3 regions of the Mesorhizobium sp. RIZ17 genome follow, and region 2 is predicted to be linked to each of the others. Evidence: riboswitches for the same ligand, from Rfam matches in the RefSeq annotation. Region 2 holds a riboswitch; each other region holds the start of a gene.
The links. A riboswitch is a leader RNA that binds a small molecule or an ion and turns the genes downstream of it on or off. The one in region 2 is predicted to bind thiamine pyrophosphate.
Positions count from the first base shown of each region.

Region 1: linked by a shared signal. The riboswitch ahead of WDX12_RS23100 (YkoF family thiamine/hydroxymethylpyrimidine-binding protein) and the one ahead of thiB (thiamine ABC transporter substrate binding subunit) in region 2 are both predicted to bind thiamine pyrophosphate.
Region 3: linked by a shared signal. The riboswitch ahead of thiC (phosphomethylpyrimidine synthase ThiC) and the one ahead of thiB (thiamine ABC transporter substrate binding subunit) in region 2 are both predicted to bind thiamine pyrophosphate.

Region 1 is NZ_CP147861.1:4,778,759-4,785,650, forward strand. Features, by position in the region: gene WDX12_RS23065 (hypothetical protein) at 82-303, shown strand; gene WDX12_RS23070 (DUF982 domain-containing protein) at 473-778, opposite strand; gene WDX12_RS23075 (DUF1236 domain-containing protein) at 1,038-1,337, shown strand; gene WDX12_RS23080 (hypothetical protein) at 1,464-1,673, shown strand; gene WDX12_RS23085 (DUF2934 domain-containing protein) at 1,783-2,028, shown strand; gene WDX12_RS23090 (hypothetical protein) at 2,289-2,498, opposite strand; gene WDX12_RS23095 (hypothetical protein) at 2,702-3,046, opposite strand; TPP riboswitch at 3,255-3,367, shown strand; gene WDX12_RS23100 (YkoF family thiamine/hydroxymethylpyrimidine-binding protein) at 3,358-3,966, shown strand; gene WDX12_RS23105 (ABC transporter permease) at 4,086-4,880, shown strand; gene WDX12_RS23110 (ABC transporter ATP-binding protein) at 4,877-5,650, shown strand; gene WDX12_RS23115 (ABC transporter substrate-binding protein) at 5,647-6,660, shown strand.
Region 2 is NZ_CP147861.1:1,352,006-1,358,897, reverse strand. Features, by position in the region: gene WDX12_RS06705 (ABC-F family ATP-binding cassette domain-containing protein) at 1-657, opposite strand, end outside; gene WDX12_RS06700 (thiamine diphosphokinase) at 667-1,311, opposite strand; TPP riboswitch at 1,450-1,555, shown strand; gene thiB (thiamine ABC transporter substrate binding subunit) at 1,599-2,609, shown strand; gene thiP (thiamine/thiamine pyrophosphate ABC transporter permease) at 2,834-4,456, shown strand; gene thiQ (thiamine ABC transporter ATP-binding protein) at 4,453-5,241, shown strand; gene WDX12_RS06680 (M48 family metalloprotease) at 5,395-6,864, shown strand.
Region 3 is NZ_CP147861.1:2,954,733-2,961,624, reverse strand. Features, by position in the region: gene WDX12_RS14305 (phosphomannomutase) at 1-1,125, opposite strand, end outside; gene WDX12_RS14300 (Fic family protein) at 1,646-1,921, shown strand; gene WDX12_RS14295 (hypothetical protein) at 1,852-2,004, shown strand; gene queC (7-cyano-7-deazaguanine synthase QueC) at 2,650-3,348, shown strand; gene queD (6-carboxytetrahydropterin synthase QueD) at 3,348-3,704, shown strand; gene queE (7-carboxy-7-deazaguanine synthase QueE) at 3,701-4,438, shown strand; TPP riboswitch at 4,710-4,826, shown strand; gene thiC (phosphomethylpyrimidine synthase ThiC) at 4,932-6,767, shown strand; gene thiO (glycine oxidase ThiO) at 6,764-6,892, shown strand, end outside.

The DNA of each region.
Region 1 (6,892 bases), 3.4 Mb from region 2:
CATAGAGAACACAAGCATGCGCAGGATGCAGGAATTGGGCGGCGGCGAAACAGGCACCGGTTGGGGAGGAGACTGACCAACATGTCGAAACGAGAAATCGGGACATCCCGTTCGCTCGGGATGCGGGTGGCCGATCTTAAGGCCAGGATGCGGGATGCTCGCATCACCGAACATGAGATGAAGACCTTCCAGAAGGTCGCGGCAATCATGGGGGGCGGCGAGGGCTCCCTACGCATAGACGCGGACGATCTGATCGCCGCGTCTTTCGTTACCGAGGCGCTGGGCGAATCGTCGCCGAACTGACAGCGGCCCACCAGCCGAAAATCCCAGATCGATCCAGTCAGCCGGCGTGGCGGCGTTCATAGACGAACGGACGCCAGGCGGCGCCCTTCCAGGATATGGCGGCTAACCCGAAAACTTGTAGGCAAGGCCGATGCGCATGGCGTTGAGTCTGAGTGCGCCGAGGCTGGCTCTATCCAGGCACGTGTCGGTTTTGGGCGCGGCTTTCGCGCGCCCGGCTGCGCCTGATCTTGGCTTCGCGCAGCACCGCGACCGGATCGGCGCCGGTCCACTCGATCCCCGCCTTCTTCGCGAAGACCAGGAATGCCTGACGCGCCTTGTCGAGATCGATCTCGCCGGCCCGCGCGGCTTCGCAGGCGCGCAAAGCCATGCCGTAGCTCTCGCCCTGACAGGCCGATGGCCATTCCTTGAGAAAGTTCTGCATCGCGGTGAGCGAGGCGATCTCGCGCTTGAAGCCGGCGCCGACGGCGATGGTCACCGGAGCCCGAAGTTCTATGTCGCTTCTGATGGAACCTTCTCGCATAACGACGGCACCCCATGGATTTCAAAGTCTTGGGCAGTTTCAAAGCCTTCCAATGCGGAGCCGATGCGAAGGTTCCGCCAAATCAATTAGTCATCGCTGACGGAACAACACCTTGCCGGCGACGTTTGCCCCTGGAGCTCCCATGTTCGACCTGCCGATGTTTCCGCTCCCGCGGAGGCAAGGCGGAGCTCGCCAACGCAACAGGAGAGAAACGATGAAAACCATCCTCATTCCAGCTGTCGCCGGCCTGGCTCTGATGGCCGGCATCGGCATCGCGGCCGCGGACGAGGTGATCGTCACGCCCGAGCAGCAGACCGTGGTCAAGGAATATGTCCACAAGCATCCGATTGCCTCGGTCAATGTGCTTGGCCTCGAGCTGGGCGTTGGCTCGACCGTGCCTGACACCGTCGAGCTGCAGCAGGTTCCGGACGTCAAGTATCGCTATGCGGTCGTCAACGACCACACGGTGCTGATCGACCCCGGCACGCGCCGCGTCATCCAGGTGATTCAATAACGCTTGGTCTGAATGAGCCCGATCCTCCCGCCGAAGCATCGGGGAAGGATCGGGCTCTTCTCGCATCCGGATATGAGGCCTAAACTAGACAGCGGTTTGGGAGGCAGCGAAGAAGGAGTCGTTGCCATGCATCATCCACACGTCGAATCGCCAAGTATCGCCGCCATGGTTGACAAGCTGCTAGCGGAGCACAGAACTGGCCTGCTGTCGATGAAAGAGGCAATTTCCCTGCTGCGGCAGCGCACGGGGACGGATCGCTCTGATGCGGATTTAGCCGGATTGATTACAAAGAAGGCAGCGTATCTAGGCGTCGCCGTCATCACCGACGGACACTGAGCGAAATTTGCCGTGCCAGTCGCTCGCTCACGCGCGATACCGAAGACGCCGCGGGAAAATTCGGCTAATGTTCGCGCCGGGGAACGGTCCCAACCTTTAGGAGGCGACAGTGACGGACGACAGGCACGAACGCATTCGCCAGCGCGCGCACGAGATCTGGGAGCAAGCCGGCCGGCCGGAAGGTGCGCATATGGAGCATTGGGACCAGGCGGCGGCCGAGGTCGATGCTGCGAGCAAGCCAAAGGCGAAGACCCCGAAGAAGGCCGCCGCCGACAAGCCGAAAGCCGCCAAAGCGGAGAAGCCGGCCAAGGTGCCCGCCAAGGCGAAAGCGACCAAGCCCAAAGCCAAGGCCTGAGCCATTTTGGCGGCCGGTCGCCGCCAAGCCTCATTTGGTCCGTCGGAAGGTGAGGCTATGTCACGCCCTCCGATAATTCTGGGCCGCCCGCACCCAACTGGGGCAATGCCGGCTGTGTCAATGCCTTCGTCATCACCGGCGCAGCGGTGCTGAGCGAAGGCTTCGCCCATGGTGGCCGGCTGACCGGCACGCTCGGTACCGCCTTCGCCGGCAGCCAGGTCGGCGGCAATGCGGGGCTGCAGTTCAGCTGGTAGGGGAAGCTACCGGGTCCCTTGCTTTCCGGCGTATCGCGCGACCGCGCAGAGGAAGGCAAGCGCTGCCATGTCGCAGGCAGCGCGTGACGGCGACGGACCCTTCGCGAAAAGGACCGCGTCGGCAACCGGGACCGTTAGACCGTGCTTCCGGGCGAATGAGATGACTTCGTAGGGCTGATCGTCGGGCTGCATGCCGATGTCGATGCGCTGATCCATCAAAACGAGTTCCTCCCTGGTATGCGGCTTTACCCTCCTGCGCCTGCGGAGAATTAACGCCCGGCCGCTCGCCCGCGTCCACCAATTGGCGATTGTGTGAAACGATGCATTTCCGGGAGCACGGCCAAGAGTTGCAGCGGCTGGCGGAGAGGGCGCGATGCGGCGGGCTTCTTGCTTCTTCCACAGGGAAGATGGCGCTTCACTCACCAGGCATCGCTCGACCTGGCAAACCTCATCCCCGCCGCGATCATCGCGCTTTCGCATTCGCTGATCAGCCTGAGGTTCTGCAGATACCGCGCCACCGTCTCCGGGAGCCAGGCGGCGCAAGCTTCGATATAGGCGCGGCCGTGCACCAGCGTGCCGGTGGAAAGCCGCTCATCCTTCTCGGCGATCACTTTCAGATATTGCCGAATGAAGCGGATGTCGTCGGCGATGTCCTGGCTCGCCATGCGCCAGGCACCGGCGAGGCGTTCGCGCTCGGCGAGCGGCAGTGGCGAGAGCAAAGGGCGGGAGAGGTCGGCGAAAGCGGCATGGTTCGCGGTGTTCAAGCAAATCCCCTCAAAGGAAGGGAGGTATCGTACTTTATGTACGAAAAGTAATCAAGCGAGATTCGTACAGTTTGAACGATATAGCAGTTATAAGAAATCCGCGAAAATCTTATAACCACCGGCATCTCCCATAGGGAGATGGGGCGCCTGGCCAACTGACACCGTAAAAAAAACCGCTTTCCCAGCACTGCAAACAATGCTTTAACCCCGCCATCCACAGGGGTGCTCCGTACGGTCGGGGCTGAGATGGCGGCGGCAAGCCTCCGGACCCTAAAGCTGATCTGGATAATACCAGCGGAGCGAGGCGGGCCATGTTTTCCGGCGCACAGATTTCCCTTTATCCCATGACCGACGATTTCGTCGGCGTCATCCTTGGCGCGCTCGGCGCGCTCGATCCTTACCGCGACAGGTTGAGGATCGAGACCGATGACATCTCGACGCTGCTGGTTGGGCCGCCCGAAGTGCTGTTCCCCGCCATGCGCGACCTGTTTGTAGCGGCGGCCAGAAGCGGCAGGCATTGCGTGCTGTCGGCCGCCGTCTCGCGCGGCTGCCCCGGCGAACCGGACGACCCGATCTGCCGCTCCGACGAGATCGGCGGCCCGGCGATCCCGCTCGACGAACGCAAGCGCGCGGCGCTCCGCGCCGTCGAGACGACGCCTTCGACCGACCAGCCGGTGGCGGCGCAATTCTCGCTCTACGTGATGGGCACCGGCGGCCACATGGACGAGATCTATGGCTGCATCGACTTCCTGAAGCAGTCCGGCGTGTTCGAACGCTCTAAGCATTTCTGCACCAAGCTGCGCGGTGACGCCGGCGCGGTGTTCGCCACGCTGAACGAGGCGTTCTGCCGCTTCGGCCCCGGCGCTGGCCATGTGACGCTCGACATAACGATTTCGGCGAACAGCCCGACCGCGGTTTGAGCGCACGCAAAGCGCCGTCGAGGGACGTCATGGCTGTCGAATTAGATTCCACACCGCAAGAGGCGTTTGGCGAAAGCCAAGACGACAGCCAATCTCCCCCGTTGCGGGGGAGATTGGCTGTGGCATCCGCCTTCGCCAAATTAGCTCCCGTCATATTTTCGTTGACCCTCCTCCTCACCGCCTGGGAGCTCTACGCTCGCCTGGGCGGCATCGCTCCCACCATGCTCCCAGCGCCCTCGCGGGTGCTGGCGCAAGCCTGGGAGAACCGCGCGGCACTGGCCGACAACACACTGCCCACCATCCGCGCCACGCTGGCGGGCTTTGCCTGCTCGCTCGCCGCCGCCTTCATCCTCTCGGCGCTGGTCGACTTCTTGGCTCCGCTGCGCCGCGCGCTGTTCCCGCTGTTGATCGCCAGCCAGACCTTGCCGCTGGTGGCGATCGCGCCGCTGGTGGTGCTGTGGTTCGGCTTCGGGCTGCTGCCGAAGATCCTGCTCGTGGCGCTGGTCACCTTCTTCCCGATGATGGTGGCGCTGGTCGAGGGCTATGCCGCCACGAGTCCGGAAATCAGCCAGATGCTAGCCGCCATGGGAGCAGGGCGCTGGCGCATTTTTTGGCTCGCCCGGTTGCCGTTGGCGCTGCCCTATTTCTTCGCCGGGCTGCGCATCTCAATCACCTATGCCGTGGTGGGCGCCATCTTCGCCGAATATGCGGGCGCCGCGAAGGGGCTGGGCATCTACATGCTCAGCGCCAAGAACAATTTCCGCCCCGACCTGGTGCTCGCCGCCGTCGCGGTCAGCTCGGCACTGACGCTGGCACTCTTCGGTCTTGCCGTGCTCGTCCAGCGTCTTGCGATGCCTTGGGAGAGGGCTGAGCGAGACGGTAACCACGAATCTTCCGGGAAGGGCCGGCCATGACAAGGCTCGAGCTCCGCAACGTGCAAAAAAGCTTCGGCGCGCTTAAGGTTCTGGCCGGCGTTTCGCTGCATGTTGCTGCGGGCGAGTTCGTCTCGATCCTCGGGCCATCTGGGGCCGGCAAGTCGACATTGTTCCAGTTGCTCACCGGCGCAATCCCGGGCGAGGGCGAGATGCGCTTCGACGGCGCGCCGCTCGATGGCGCCCGCTTCGCCTTCATGCCGCAGCGTGACGCGCTGATGCCGTGGCGGCGCGTCATCGACAATGCGACGCTGGGGCTCGAAGTGCAGGGCATGAAGCGCCGGGCCGCGCGGCGACGCGTGGCGCCTTTGTTCGCCGAGTTCGGCCTTGTCGGCTTCGAACATGCCTGGCCGGCCGAGCTGTCTGGCGGCATGCGCCAGCGCGCCGCGCTCCTGCGCACCGTCGTGCAGCAACGCGACATGCTGTTGCTTGACGAGCCGTTCGGCGCGCTCGATGCGCTGACCCGCGCGGCCATGCAGCGCTGGCTGGAGACGATGTGGCGAAACCATCGCTGGACGGCGCTGCTGATCACCCATGACGTGCGCGAAGCTGTGCTTCTGTCCGACCGAATCTATGTGCTGTCGGCGCGGCCCGCGCGCGTGGTGCGCGAAGTGGCCGTGCCGCTGCCGCGCCCGCGCACCGAGAGCGCGGCACTTGCCCGCGAGACTGCGGCGATCGAGGCCGGCATCCTCGACACGCTGCTTGGCCAGCCCGATTCGAATTTCCGACCATGCGATGGAGAATTGAAATGACCGACCTGACCCGCCGCCAGGCGCTGTTTCTGGCCGCCGGCCTGCCCTTTGCCGGAGCCATCACGCCAGCCCGTGCCGCCGCCCTGCAAAAAATCACCGTCGCGCTCGACTGGACCGTCAACACCAACCACATCGGCCTGTTTGTCGCCCGCGACAAAGGCTTTTACCGCGATGCGGGCCTGGACGTTGAAATCCTGCCCTATGGCGATACGGGTTCGGGCACGCTGGTTGCCAACCGTGTCGCCGATTTCGGCATTTCCGGTTCGCTCGGCTTGTTCACGCAAAAGAGCGCCGGCGCCGACCTGAAGGCTGTCTATGCCGTTGTCCAGTCGGAGACCGGTCGTGTCGTCTTCAACGCCGATCGCTCCGCGATCAAAAGCCCGAAAAACCTCGACGGCCTGACTTATGGCGGCTTCGGCAGCGCCTGGGAAAACACGCTGCTGCAGACCATCATCCGCCACGACGGCGGCAAAGGCGATTTCTCGACCGTGACGCTGGGAACGTCCGCCTACGAGGCCTTGGCCAACGGCGCGGTCGATTTCACGCTGGAAGTCTCGACATGGGAAGGTGTCGAGGCGGAACTGAAGGGTCTCAAGCAACGCACCTTCCGCTACGCCGATTACGGCGTGCCGGACGAGCACACCACGCTGATCGTCTCCAGCAATGCTTTTCTCGCGGCCAATCCAAAGGCCGCCGCGGCCTTCGTGCAGGCGACGCGGCGTGGCTATGCATTCGCAGTCGATCAGGCAAAGGATGCAGGCGACCTGTTGATCGCCGCCAACAAGGACACGCTCACCAACGCCGCGCTGATCCAAGCCTCGCTGAAGGCGCTGAACGACGGCCACTTCCTGAAGGGCGCTAACGGCGCCATCGGCACCATGGACAAAGCCAAGATGGAAGCGATGGGCGGGTATTTGTTCGCCTCGGGAATACTGCTCGACGGCAACGGCAAGGCGCTCGCCATGCGGCCAGACTTTTCCGCCTATTTCAGCGATGAATTCCTGGGATAGGGTTGAAGCCCCAGGAAGGCCGTCGGGCCTGACCAGCCGCGCCTGGGCACGCGCTGACGGGTTCGACCAGCCGTGCCGGCGTCATGCAATCGAGGGATGAAGCCTTTGAAGGCCGGCACTAGAGCAATTCCAGGAAAAGTGCGTAGCGGTTTTCCGTCCGGAATTGCGTAAAAACAAAGACTTAGAGCGGTTCGGCGATTCCGTGAAGCGCTGAACCGCTCTAGCTTGCTGT
Region 2 (6,892 bases):
CTGCTCGCGTTCCTCCTCTTCCAACACCTGGTCGCGCCATTCCTCGAAATGGGCGAAACCCTTGTCCAGTCGCCGCGTCTGGCCGCGGTCGAGCCAGACGGTGGCGCGCGTAACGCGCTCGAGAAAGCGGCGGTCGTGCGAGATCAGGATGACGGCCGAGGAAGTTCGGGCAAGCTCCTCTTCCAGCCATTCGATGACTGAAAGATCGAGATGGTTGGTCGGTTCGTCGAGCAGCAGGATGTCGGGTTCGGGCGCCATCACGCGGGCAAGGGCGGCGCGGCGCGCCTCGCCGCCGGAAAGGTCGTTCGGCCGCTCCTCGCCGGTCAGCCCGAGATGTTCCATCAGATAGGTCGCGCGATGCGGATCGTCGGCCGGACCGAGGCCCGCCTCGACATAGGCGCGCACGTCGGCGAAGCCGTCCATGTCGGGCATCTGCGGCAGATAGCGGACCGTGGCCGAGGGCTGGCGGAACACTTCGCCGTCCTGCGGCTCGATCATTCCGGCTGCGATCTTGAGCAGGGTCGACTTGCCCGAGCCGTTGCGGCCGACCAATGCGATCTTCTCGCCGGCGGATGCGCTGAGCGCCGCGCCGTCCAGCAGCGGAGTGCCGCCGAAGGTCAGTTTAATGCCGTCGAGGTTGAGAAGTGGCGGCGCCATCTGGAAATGTCAGCTTTCAGGAAGAGGGTAGGGGTGGGCCAGAAGCAGCGCGCGGCCACGCTCCAGCGCGATGCCAAGCTGCCCTTTGACCTCGTTTGATATAGTGAGCGAGGAGCCGAACGCCACCTCGACGCGGTCGAGCGGCCATTTGGCGCCCGTGACCGTCAGGCCGGACAGATCGGAGAAGCCGAGCACCGAAAACAAGGTGCCGTCGGCATAGTCGAAACCGGCGCTGCCCGGCAGGACGGGGACGCCTTCCTGCGCCCCGCTGGTCAGCAGTATCGTCGTACCCGCTTCGGCGAGCCGAAGCCCGAGCGCCAGATGCAGGAAGGCATGGTCGGCGCGCTTGCCGCCGAAGGCTCCGGCCAGCACCAGGCTGGTGGCGCCGCGCTGGAGCGCTTCGGCTATGGCGAGCTCGCCATCGGTCATGTCCTTCTCGGCCGGGAATACCTTGCGCGGAACGGCGGCTAGGTCCTTTGGGAGGTTCGCCGGCACCGAGTCGAAATCGCCGACCCAGATCTCCGGCAGCAGTCCGAGCATGCGTGCATGGCCGATGCCGGCGTCGGCGGCGATGACGCGCGAACCCTCGATCTGGCGTTCGAGCCGGGGCGTGCGGATAAGCTCGCCGCCAAGCAGGATGGTGAATGTGCCCATGGCCGTCGCCCTTACCAGCCCTCCAAGCGAAACGGAAGCCGGATGGCCCCAGGTTCGGTTGCGAGCCTGCTGCCGGGGAACATTAGCTGCCCGGCAAACTTCCGCTTGCGCGCCGCTTCGGCCGGGCCTATCTGTCGAAACGCTCTAACGGGGTGCCGGACGTGATCCGGCTGAGAGGCGATCAAGCCAACCCGCTGAACCTGATCCGGTTTGTACCGGCGGAGGGATTAGACGTTTCGGACCATCCGACGCCTCAATTCCTTGTCACTCGAACGAAGGAGGCGCCGATGCGCGCGATATTGTCACGTCTGATACTGGCAACAGGCTTAGTTTCGCTGCTGGCGGGCGTTGCGCCCGCCGAGGCGAAGGACAAGCTCACCGTCTACACCTATGAAAGCTTCACCGCCGACTGGGGTCCCGGTCCCGCGGTGAAGAAGGAATTCGAGGCCGAATGCGGCTGCGATCTCGAATTCGTCTCGGTGGCGGATGGCGTTGCCTTGCTCAACCGGGTCAAGCTGGAAGGCGCCGGCACCAAGGCCGATATCGTGCTTGGCCTCGACACCAACCTGACGGCGGACGCCAAGGCGAGCGGCCTGTTCGCGCCGCATGGCGAAGTCTCCGGCATCAATGTGCCCGGCGGCTGGAGCGACGACACGTTCGTGCCCTTCGACTATGGCTATTTCGCCGTCGTCTATGACACGGAGAAGCTAAAAATCCCGCCGAAGAGCCTGAAGGAGCTGGTCGAGGGTACCGGCACGGACAAGATCGTCATCCAGGATCCGCGCACCTCGACGCCCGGCCTCGGGCTGCTTCTGTGGGTGAAATCGGTCTATGGCGACAAGGCGCCGGAAGCCTGGGCCAAGCTCAAGCCGAAGGTCCTGACGGTGACGCCCGGCTGGAGCGAGGCCTACGGCCTGTTCACCAAGGGCGAGGCGCCGATGGTGCTGTCCTACACCACATCGCCGGCCTACCACATGGTGGCCGAGAACACCGAGCGCTACCAGGCAGCCTCCTTCGAGGAAGGCGAGTACCTGCAGATCGAGGTGGCCGGCATCACCACGACGGGGGCGAAGAACCCGCTGGCGCAAAAGTTCATCGCCTTCATGACCGGGCCGAAATTCCAGGACATCATCCCGGAAACCAACTGGATGTTCCCGGCGGGCAAGACCGACAAGCCGCTCAACCCGGCCTTCGACAAACTGGTCAAGCCGACCAAGACCTTGCTGTTCAGCCCGGAGGAAGTCGCCGCCAACCGCAAGGCCTGGGTGGATGAGTGGCTGGCTGTGATGAGCAAGTAGATTTTCGATGCTTGCGCCAAGGCCCCCCTCTCTGTCCTGCCGGACATCTCCCCCTCAAGGGGGGAGTTTGGCAGCTTTGGCGCCTTGCTCAATCCTGCGGCATTGGAGATTGGCGAAAGCCCGCGTGACGTCTGATCTCCCCCCTAGAGGGGGAGATGGCCGGCAGGCCAGAGAGGGGCGCGAAGGAACGCGGCGCCCGCTAGCTCGAACCCAAAGGGTGCAGCGTGCAACCCACGCCGCGCCCTGACTCCCGCATCACCGCCGGCATTGCCGCACTCGCGGCCATCGCCATCCTCATCGGCGGCGCTTTCGCCGGCCTCGCCCTCGAAGGCATGCAGGATCTCTCCGGCGCTGCCGCCGCCTTCGACGGCTATCTCCTGCGCGTCGCCCGCTTCACGCTCTGGCAAGCGGCTCTGTCGACGCTCTTATCGGTCGCGCCGGCGCTGCTGGTCGCGCGCGCCCTGTCGCGACATCCGGCCTTTCCCGGCCGTCGACTGATCCTGCAGCTGTTTACCGTGCCGCTGGCCTTGCCGGCGATCGTCGCCGCGCTCGGTATCCTGGCGCTCTATGGTCGCGCCGGGTACTTTGCCGGCGCTTTCGCCAGGCTCGGCGGCGGGGATTGGCCGGGGATCTACGGCCTCTCCGGCATCCTGGTCGCGCATGTCTTCTTCAACCTGCCGCTGGCCACGCGCCTCTTCCTCGAGGCGCTGGGCACCATTCCCGCCGACCAGTGGCGGCTGGCGAGCCAGCTCGGCATGGGCGCCCGGCCGGCCTTCCGGCTGATCGAATGGCCGGTGCTGCGCGCGGCCCTGCCGGGGATTGCCGGGCTGGTCTTCATGCTCTGCATCACCTCCTTCACCATCATATTGACGCTGGGCGGCGGTCCGGCCGCGACGACGCTGGAGGTCGCCATCTACCAGGCGCTGCGCTTCGATTTCGATCCCGCGCGCGCCGTGGTGCTGACGCTGCTGCAGATCGCACTCACCTTCGTCGTGGTCGTCGCGCTCACGCGGCTGGGCGCCAACACGGTCGGCGACGCTAACCTGCCGGTGGTATCGCGCCGCTACCTTTCGGTGGGCCGGATCGAAAGTGTGCTGAACGTCGGCCTCATCGTGCTTGCCCTGCTGTTCGTCGCCGGACCGATGCTTGCGACCGTGCTTTCAGGCTTTCAGGCCGATCTCGGCCGGCTGGCGGGTGAAGCGGCGGTGCGCCGCGCGACGCTGACCAGCGCGGGCCTCGCTTTGCTTGCGGCGCTGCTCAGCGTGACGTTGTCGCTGGCGCTGATCGCGGCGCGGCGCGCGCTGGCCCTGCGGCGCCGGGCGGGCGGCGCCATGGGCCTGCTCGAACACGCCGCCGACACCGGTGCCGGCTTCGTGCTCGTCGTGCCTCCGATCGTGCTTGGCGCAGGCTGGTTCCTGGCGCTGCGCCACGTCACCGATGTCTTTGCCGTCGCGCCGGTCATGGTCGTCGCCGTCAACGCGGTGATGGCGATGCCCTTTGCCATCCGCGCCATTCGTCCCGCCTATGACGCGGCGAGCGAGCGCCACGAGCGCCTTTGCGTGGCGCTCGGCATATCCGGCTGGACCAGGCTCAGCCTGATCGACTGGCCGTCGCTCAGACGGCCCCTGGCCACCGGCTTCGCCTTCGCCATGGCGCTGTCGCTCGGCGATCTCGGCGTGATCGCGCTGTTCGGCAGCGATTCCGTGCAGACCTTGCCCTATCTGCTTTTGGCGCGCATGGGCAGCTACCGGACAGCCGACGCCGCGGGACTTGCCTTGCTGCTCGGCCTGGTCTGCCTGATGCTGGTGTTTGCCGCCGATTGGCTGGGGCGGGAAGGAAAGTCATGACGACGACCATTGACGGCACCGCCGCGCAAAAGGGCCTCACCGTCGCGCTGGATGGCGTCTCGTTCAGCTATGGCGAGGCCTCCTTCCGCTTCGACGCCGAATTCGCTGCCGGCAGGATCACCGCCGTCATGGGGCCGAGCGGCTCCGGCAAGTCGACGCTGCTCAATCTGATAGCCGGCTTCGAAACGCCCGATGCGGGCAAGGTGCTGATCGGCGGCATCGATATCGGCGACGCACCGCCTTCGGCGCGGCCGGTGTCGATGGTGTTTCAGGAAAACAACTTGTTTGCCCATCTTACCGTCGAAGCCAATGTCGGGCTCGGCCGCTCGCCGTCGCTCAAACTCGGCGACGTCGATCGCGCCGCCGTCACCACGGCGCTGGCGCGGGTCGGCCTTGCCGGCAAGGAAAAGCGGCTGCCACGCGAGCTTTCCGGCGGCGAGCGGCAGCGCGTGGCACTGGCGAGGGTGCTGCTGCGCGACCGGCCCGTCTTGCTGCTCGACGAACCTTTCGCGTCGCTCGGCCCGGCGCTGCGCGACGACATGCTCGACCTTATGGCCGGCATCCATGCCGAGCGCGAAATGACGGTGCTGTTCGTCACCCATCAGCCGGAGGACGCGCGCCGCATCGGCCAGGACGTGGCATTTCTCGACGAAGGCATGATCGCGGCGACCGGGCCGGCGGACGATTTCTTCGATCGGTCTGGACCGGACGCCTTCCGGCGCTATATCGGCAATCGAGGCAGCACCGTTGCCGGATCACAACACATTGCCCGGAAGCGGACATAATTTACGGCCAAACCGGCAACGGGCGATCCGGCGTTTGCTTGCCTTGTCCGGGGGAGTGTGGCTAGGTCCGGCCATGCTGGTCCGGCGGGGCCGTGATTTGCCGAAAGATTTCGAAAGGAAGCCGATCTGTCGACCGGCGCTGAGAAGGTTTGGATGAGGCCGCTGGCACGCTTTTTCGCGTTGGCGGGCGTTGCCGTGGCGCTGGCCAGCTGCCAGATGTTCACGCCGCCGGACGTGCAGGAAAGCGGCTTCCAGCCTTCCGACAAGCCGATCACCGTCGACAATGTGGTCGCCAACGCCAAGCTCGCCGAAATGGCGAAAGCGCAGCATCCGCGCATTCTCGCCACTTATGGCGGCGAATATTCCGATCCCAGGCTCGAGCGCATGGTTGCCAAGGTCGTCGGCAATCTCACCGTGGTGTCGGCCAACCCGACCCAGACCTATCGCATCACCATCCTCAACTCGCCCAACGTCAACGCCTTCGCGCTGCCGGGCGGTTATCTCTATGTGACGCGCGGCCTGCTGGCGCTGGCCAACGATTCCTCCGAGCTTGCCGCCGTCATCGCGCATGAGATGGGCCACGTCACCGCGAATCATGGCTTGCAGCGGCAGCAGCTCGAGGCCGAGGAGGGCCTGGCGACCAAGGTGGTTTCCGATGTGCTCGGCGACAGCCCGACCGCCAAGGCGGCGCTCATCCGCGGCAAGCTTCGGCTCGCGCAATTCTCGCGCAACCAGGAGCTGCAGGCCGACGCCATCGGCATCAAGTCGATCGGCGAGGCGGGCTACGATCCCTATGCCGCCGGCCGCTTCCTGCAGTCGATGTCGGCCTATACCGATTTCCGCTCGGTGAGCGGCGCAACCGACGCCAGCCTCGACTTCCTGGCGACGCACCCCAACACGCCGCAGCGCATCGAGCTGGCGCAGCGTCTTGCGCGCAATTTCGGCCCGCCCGGCTTCGGCACGCGCGACCGCGACGCGTTCCTCGCAGGTATAGACGGCCTGCTTTACGGCGACACGCCCGAGGAAGGCTATGTGCGCGGCCAGACCTTCATGCATCCCAATCTCGGTGTCTCCTTCACTGTGCCGGACGGTTTCGTCATCGACAATTCGGCGGCCGCCGTCACCGCGACCGGGCCGGGCGACATCGCCATCCGTTTCGACGGCGTGGCGATCGATAAGTCGGTGTCGCTCACCGATTACATCCGCAGCGGCTGGGTGGCCGGTCTCGAGGACGCCAGCGTGCGCCAGGAGACGATCAACGGCAACGAGGCGGCGATGGCGCATGCCACCGCGCAAGGCTGGCAGTTCGATATCGCGGTGATCCGCGCCGGCGGACAGGTCTACAGGTTGCTGACGGCCGCGCCCTCGGCCAGCACCGCGCTGGACCCGGTCGCGCGCTCGGTCAGCGGTTCGTTCCGTGTGCTCAGCCCGGCCGAGAAGGCGGCGCTGAAGCCGCTGCATATCAGGGTCGTCACTGTTCAGGCCGGCCAGACCATGGGCTCGCTCGCAGCCCAGATGGTCGGCGTCGACCGCAAGCTCGATCTCTTCCGCGTGCTCAACGCCATGTCGCCCGGCGCGACGGTGTCGTCCGGCGACAAGGTCAAGATCGTCACCGATAGGTAGGACAGCCCGTCGGGCCGGCTTGCGGCCG
Region 3 (6,892 bases), 1.6 Mb from region 2:
CACAGGAAGATTCCAAAGCCCGCGCAGTCGCGACAGCTTCTTTTTTGTCGACGCCATGGTACTGAGGACGGCCAGGATCGGGAGGAATGAGTCCCGCGTCGGCAGTGCAGTCAATGTCTTCCCATTCACCGTACAATCCGAGCCCAGCAGAACACCACCATTGGCCTCAAAGCCGACGATGACGCCGCCGGCGCCGTGTAATGCTTCCATTGCTTCTATGACAAATGGGGACCCGACTTTCGTCCTCTGGACCGCGAAACCCAAGGCCTTCGAAATTCCCGAATTGGAGGTCACTGGCGTCACGATCGTGTCTGCCTTCAGGAAAAGAGCCGTTGCAAGCCCAACCAGGTCGCCGCGAAGAAGATCGCCATTTTCATCAGCGATGAGTGGCCGATCAGCGTCCGCATCGGTCGACACGATGGCATCGAGACCGAATTCGCGGACCCACTTCTTCAATTTTGCGATTGTTGCTGCGTCCACGGCTTCGGTATCGACAGGTACGAAGGTCCCGGTTTTCCCGACGGCGACCACGCTGGCACCGAGCGATCGAAGAACCTGTACCAACAGTTCCGCCGCGACCGAACTGTGCTGATAGACACCAAGTCTCATGCCGGAAAGTGAGCCCGGCTCCAGCATGTCATGGGCGCGCTCTCGATAAGAGGCGATCGCTTCTTCACGGTGCATAGGCCACGTCGTTCCCAGACAAGCCGTTGGTAAGCAATACGCAATTGATCTTTCGGCTACAAAGCGCGTAATCGCGGCCTCATCCGCCTTGCTGATTTCACCATTCGGGCCATAGAATTTGATGCCATTGCGATCGGCTGGAATGTGCGACCCGGTGACCATAAGAGCCGCCGCGCCGTGTTTGTATGCATATAATGCCAGGGCAGGCGTAGGTATGGTGCCGCAATCGATCGGCTGGAAACCATTTGCGGCCAACGCCGCCATGCAATTGTCGGCTATCGCCTGACTGCTGTCACGTAGGTCGCGGCCTATGAAGACCGAACTATTCGGCTGAACCCGGCTGGAAATCAAACGCCAAGCGAAAGCTTCGGCATAAAGTCCGCTGGCCTTGCCGACCAATTCCGAAGCCAATCCTCGAACGCCGCTTGACCCGAATTTCATGATTTCGCTTTGCTAGTGGACAGGCAGGGTGGGGTCATGTTGCAATGGGCTAGTACTTTCTATTGCAAGCGCCATCGTTGTCAGCCACCTGCTGTTCAGATATGCGGTCTCTACAACACGGTGTGGCGTAAGGACCCCTCAGAGTTCCGCCGAACAGCAGGGCATCCACTGGCACAGGGGCATCCACAGTTCTCCTTCTATTGGAATCTTTTGGCGCGCTCATCTAATGATCAAAGGCAGTGGAGTGATCGATCGGTGCCTGCCGGTATTTCGCTATGCAGCATCATGGCAGGTCCGTAAACTTGGTTGTTTGGATGGAATGCATCCATGGCATGGATAGGGCTAGAAGGCCGTCTCGATCAGCGCAATGGAACCGTGTGATTCTTAGGTATTTGGATTAAGGTCAGCCAGAGCGCTCGCCGACCATGGCGTCGCCTAGGGCGCTAGGACGTCGCCTAGGGCGCTAGACCCAAGCAGGAACCGATGCTTGGATCAGCTGGGGCGACGATCAGCGCCGACAATGCCTTGCCTTGCGACGCCTTCAGAAAGTTGTTTCTGGAATTGCGTTCGATCAAGCCCAGCGCAAAACCTTGATGCAGTCGTCGCCGCCGCAATCTTCGCCTTCGGCTTTGTCTACATCCATCCGTTCGAGGACGGAAACGGCCGCATTCACCGCTACCTGATCCACCACGTCCTTGCCATGCACCGCTTCAATCGCCGGGAGTGGTGTTTCCCGTCTCGGCCGCGATCCTGGACCAGATCGACGAGTACAGGCGCGTGCTGGAGAGCAATTTGAAGCGCCTTCTGCCATTGGTCGAACGGGAACCGCCGCCGCAATTCAACGTCCGGGTGCTGAATGACACCGCGGATTTCTACTGACACTTCGATGCAACCCCGCACGCCGAATTTCTTTTTGCCTGCGCTCGGCGGACGATCGAACGGTACCTCCCTGACGAAACAGCTTTTCTGCAGCGCTACGATCAATTCCGGCAATAGGTGAATGCCTTTATCGACAATGCCCGAGCGGCTGATCGATCTGCTCTTCCGTTTCCTTAACCAGAATGGTGGCCCCTATCGAGCCGCGCCCTCGGAAAGGAATTCCCAGCTCTGACCAATGACGAGGCGCGGCGGCTCGAGGCGATCTATGCGCAGACCAGAAAACGGCAAAGCACGCGGCAGAAGCCTTTCACTGGACTGCCGGTCGACCCTTGCGTTGTCGCCGAAACTCGGGACGTACAAGTTCTGGGGCAAACCGGACAAGCCGAAGGTGTGTCGGGAATGCTGCTGCGCCACAGCAGTGATTTCTGCATCGTCTATACGCCTACATACGCAGCGCCGGACTCAGCCCCCCAGCGGTCGAAGATGCGCGACAAGTCGCGTGCAAAGTCATCTTGGGGACGCTGACAACAAGGTACGTGCGCTCAATCGCGTCCACCCCATTCACAAAACCGGCTCCGTGGAGTAGTGGGAACGCAGAGAAATCTCCGGTCGCAGCCTTACCCGGTCAAAACAAGGATTCAAACCATGAATGCCCTCGTCATCTGCTCCGGCGGATTGGACTCTGTTTCGCTCGCTCACAAGGTGGCGACCGAGCAGAAACTCATTGGCCTGCTTTCGTTCGATTACGGCCAGAGGCACAAAAAGGAACTCGGCTTTGCCGCCATCTGCGCCAAGCGGCTGGGTGTTCCGCACCAGATCGTCGATATCCGCGATGTTGGCCGGAACCTGAGCGGCTCGGCGCTGACTGATAGTGTGGACGTGCCCGACGGGCACTATGCCGAAGACTCCATGAGGATCACGGTGGTGCCGAACAGGAACGCCATCATGCTGGCTATCGCCTTCGGGGTTGCCGCCGCGCAGAAGGCCGATGCGGTGGCCACTGCCGTCCATGGCGGAGATCATTTCATCTATCCCGATTGCCGGCCGGCTTTTATCGACGCCTTTCAGACGATGCAGAACCATGCGCTCGCAGGCTACGCCGATATCCGCCTTTACGCTCCCTATGTGAATATGTCGAAGGCTGACATCGTTAGCGAGGGGGCAAAGTACGCCACACCGTTCGAGGCGACGTGGTCCTGCTACAAGGGCGGCGCACGTCATTGCGGTCGCTGCGGGACATGCGTCGAACGGCGCGAAGCATTCGATCTAGCCGGCTTTGCCGATCCGACAGACTATGAGGACGCGGACTTCTGGCTGCACGCTGTCCAGACAAGGAGCGCGTGATGTTTCGCATTACCAAAGAGTTCCACTTCTCGGCGTCGCATCAGCTCACCTCCTTGCCATCCGATCATCAGTGCGCGCGCCTACACGGCCACAACTACATCGTCGTAGTGGAGCTTTCAGGTGGAGAACTGGACGAACATGGCTTTGTGCGCGACTACCAAGACCTGGCGGCGCTCAAACACTACATCGATGGGACGTTCGACCATCGGCATCTTAACGACGTGCTGGGGCATGGCCGTGTGACAGCGGAATGTCTGGCCAGGCACTTGCACGACTGGTGCAAGGTGCGGCTACCACAAACCTCCGCCGTGCGGGTGAGCGAGACGCCGAAAACCTGGGCGGAATACCGACCATGACGTGCGCGTTGCAGCCCGCAATCCGCGTCAGCGAGATTTTTGGGCCGACCATTCAGGGCGAAGGCATGCTGATCGGTTTGCCGACGGTGTTCGTAAGAACGGGCGGGTGCGATTATCGCTGTTCCTGGTGCGACAGCCTGCATGCGGTGGACAGTCGCTTCCGCCATGATTGGGAGATGATGTCAACCGATGCGGTCTGGCAAAAGGTCGCTGCGCTTTCCGGCGGTCAGCCCGTGATGGTGTCGCTGTCGGGTGGCAATCCGGCCATCCAGCCGCTTGGTCCGCTGATCGAGCGCGGGCATGATGAGGGCTACCGCTTTGCGTTGGAAACCCAAGGCTCGATGCCTAAGGAATGGTTCGCGGATCTCGACGTGCTGGTGCTCAGCCCCAAGCCGCCCTCAAGCGAAATGACGACAGATTGGGCCGCGTTCGACGCCTGCGTGAAGGCGGCACAGGATAAGCCGCGGATGGCGCTGAAGCTCGTCGTCTTCGATGATGATGACTATGCCTATGCCAAAGACGCGGCGGCGCGCTACCCGCAATTACCCGTCTATCTGCAGCCCGGCAATCACACGCCGCCGCGTCCCGGTAATGAAGACGCGTCCATCGACATGGCCGGTGTGATGAAACGCATGGAATGGCTGGCCGAAAAGGTGACCCGTGACAGGTGGTTCGAGGCGCGTGTACTGCCGCAGCTCCATGTTCTGCTCTGGGGGAATAAACGGGGCGTCTAACCCACGCGGAAGGATTGCCGACGACGAGCCCACAGACATCAATAGCAATCTCGCCCAATTGGGCGATGCAACGTCGGTTCGGCAAGCCTGAAAATGCCATACTGGAAAAGGCTTCGAATCCGCATGCTTGCCTAATGTAGGCGCTTCGCCGCTCCTCCAGGCGTGACTTGCTCTCGATACGTGCGCGCGCTTCCGCTGGGTTTGATTGGTCGCCGATCGCCGCCGCGAGCCAAATGCGCTTGACAAAGCAGCGCTGGCCCGTTCAACCTGAGGCATTCACCAGGGGAGTCCCGGCAAGGGGCTGAGATACTGTTGGCTTTCGCGGCGCAGTGACCCGTTGAACCTGATCCAGTTCATACTGGCGTAGGGACGGTGCAAGCGCTTTGCGGGAGTTTACGCCCGAAGACCTGTTTCCAAGCAGGTAGATCAAAGCGTCTTTTCATCCTTCCGGCACAGAACTGGGTCTCCAATGCATGAGCAAAGGAGCCTCAAGATGAATGCCCTAACCCCAGCCGTCTCAACGGGACCGCTGCCTGCCTCACGGAAGATCCACAAGTCTGGCGTCCTCCATCCGCACATCAAAGTGCCGATGCGCGAAATCTCCGTCCATCCGACAGCCGGGGAGCCGCCTGTCACCGTCTACGATCCGTCAGGCCCCTATACCGACCCGACTGTCGAAACCAGCATCGACAAGGGCCTTGCCCGGCTTCGCCACGAATGGATCACGGCGCGCAGCGATGTCGAGGCCTATGACGGCCGCCATGTCCGGCCGGAAGACAATGGATTCGTCACGGGCGAGCGCCTGACACCGGAATTTCCCATTCGCAACCGGCCGCTCAGGGCCAAGGCAGGCAAGGCGGTGACCCAGCTTGCCTATGCGCGCGCCGGCATCATCACGCCCGAAATGGAGTTCGTCGCCATCCGCGAGAACCTCGGCCGCGAGATCCTGCGCGGCAAGCTTGGGCGCGACGGCGAGGCCTTCGGCGCGGCGATTCCAGATTTCGTCACGCCGGAATTCGTGCGCGAGGAGGTGGCGCGCGGACGGGCGATCATTCCCGCAAACATCAATCATCCCGAGAGCGAGCCGATGATCATCGGCCGCAATTTCCTGGTGAAGATCAACGCCAATATCGGCAATTCGGCGGTCACATCCTCGATGGCCGAAGAGGTCGAAAAGATGGTCTGGGCGATCCGCTGGGGCGCCGATACGGTGATGGACCTGTCGACAGGCCGCAACATCCACAACATCCGCGACTGGATCGTGCGCAATGCGCCGGTGCCGATCGGCACCGTGCCGCTTTACCAGGCGCTCGAGAAGGTCGGCGGGATCGCCGAGGACCTGACCTGGGAGGTCTACCGCGACACGCTGATCGAACAGGCCGAACAGGGCGTCGACTATTTCACCATCCACGCAGGCGTGCGGCTGCACTACATCCCGCTAACCGTCGACCGGGTCACTGGCATCGTCTCACGCGGCGGCTCGATCATGGCCAAATGGTGCCTGCACCATCACCGGGAAAGCTTTCTCTACGAGCACTTCGCGGAAATCTGCGACATCTGCCGCGCCTATGATGTGTCCTTCTCGCTTGGCGACGGCCTTCGTCCCGGCTCGATCGCCGATGCCAACGACGCGGCGCAATTCGCCGAGTTGGAGACGCTCGGCGAGCTGACGAAGATCGCCTGGGCGAAGGATTGCCAGGTGATGATCGAGGGGCCCGGCCATGTGCCGATGCACAAGATTAAGGAGAACATGGACAAGCAACTCGCCGTCTGCGGCGAGGCGCCATTCTATACGCTTGGACCGCTGACGACCGACATCGCGCCGGGCTACGACCACATCACCTCAGGCATCGGTGCCGCGATGATCGGTTGGTTCGGCACCGCCATGCTCTGCTACGTCACGCCCAAGGAGCATCTCGGCCTTCCCGATCGCAACGATGTCAAGATTGGCGTCATCACCTACAGGATCGCGGCGCATGCGGCCGATCTCGCCAAGGGGCATCCGGCGGCGAAAGTCAGGGATGATGCCCTTTCCCGCGCGCGCTTCGAGTTCCGCTGGGAAGACCAGTTCAACCTGTCGCTCGATCCCGAGACGGCGCGGTCCTTCCACGACCAGACCTTGCCCAAGGAGGCGCACAAGCTGGCGCATTTCTGCTCGATGTGCGGGCCGAAATTCTGCTCCATGCGCATCTCCCACGACATCCGCGCCGAGGCACAGAAAGAGGGCATGGCGGCGATGGCGGCGAAATACCGCGAAGGTGGGGATCTCTATGTGCCGGCGGACGAGACCGGCGCGCCGCTCATGCCACAGGCGCACGACCGACCATGAGGGTGCTGGTCAAAGGGGCCGGCGTCGCTGGCCTCACGGCCGCCTTCGAGCTCGCCACACGCGGCGCGGCGGTGACAGTTGCCGAGACAAGACATGCCCTCGGCGGCAATGCGTCGTGGTTCGCG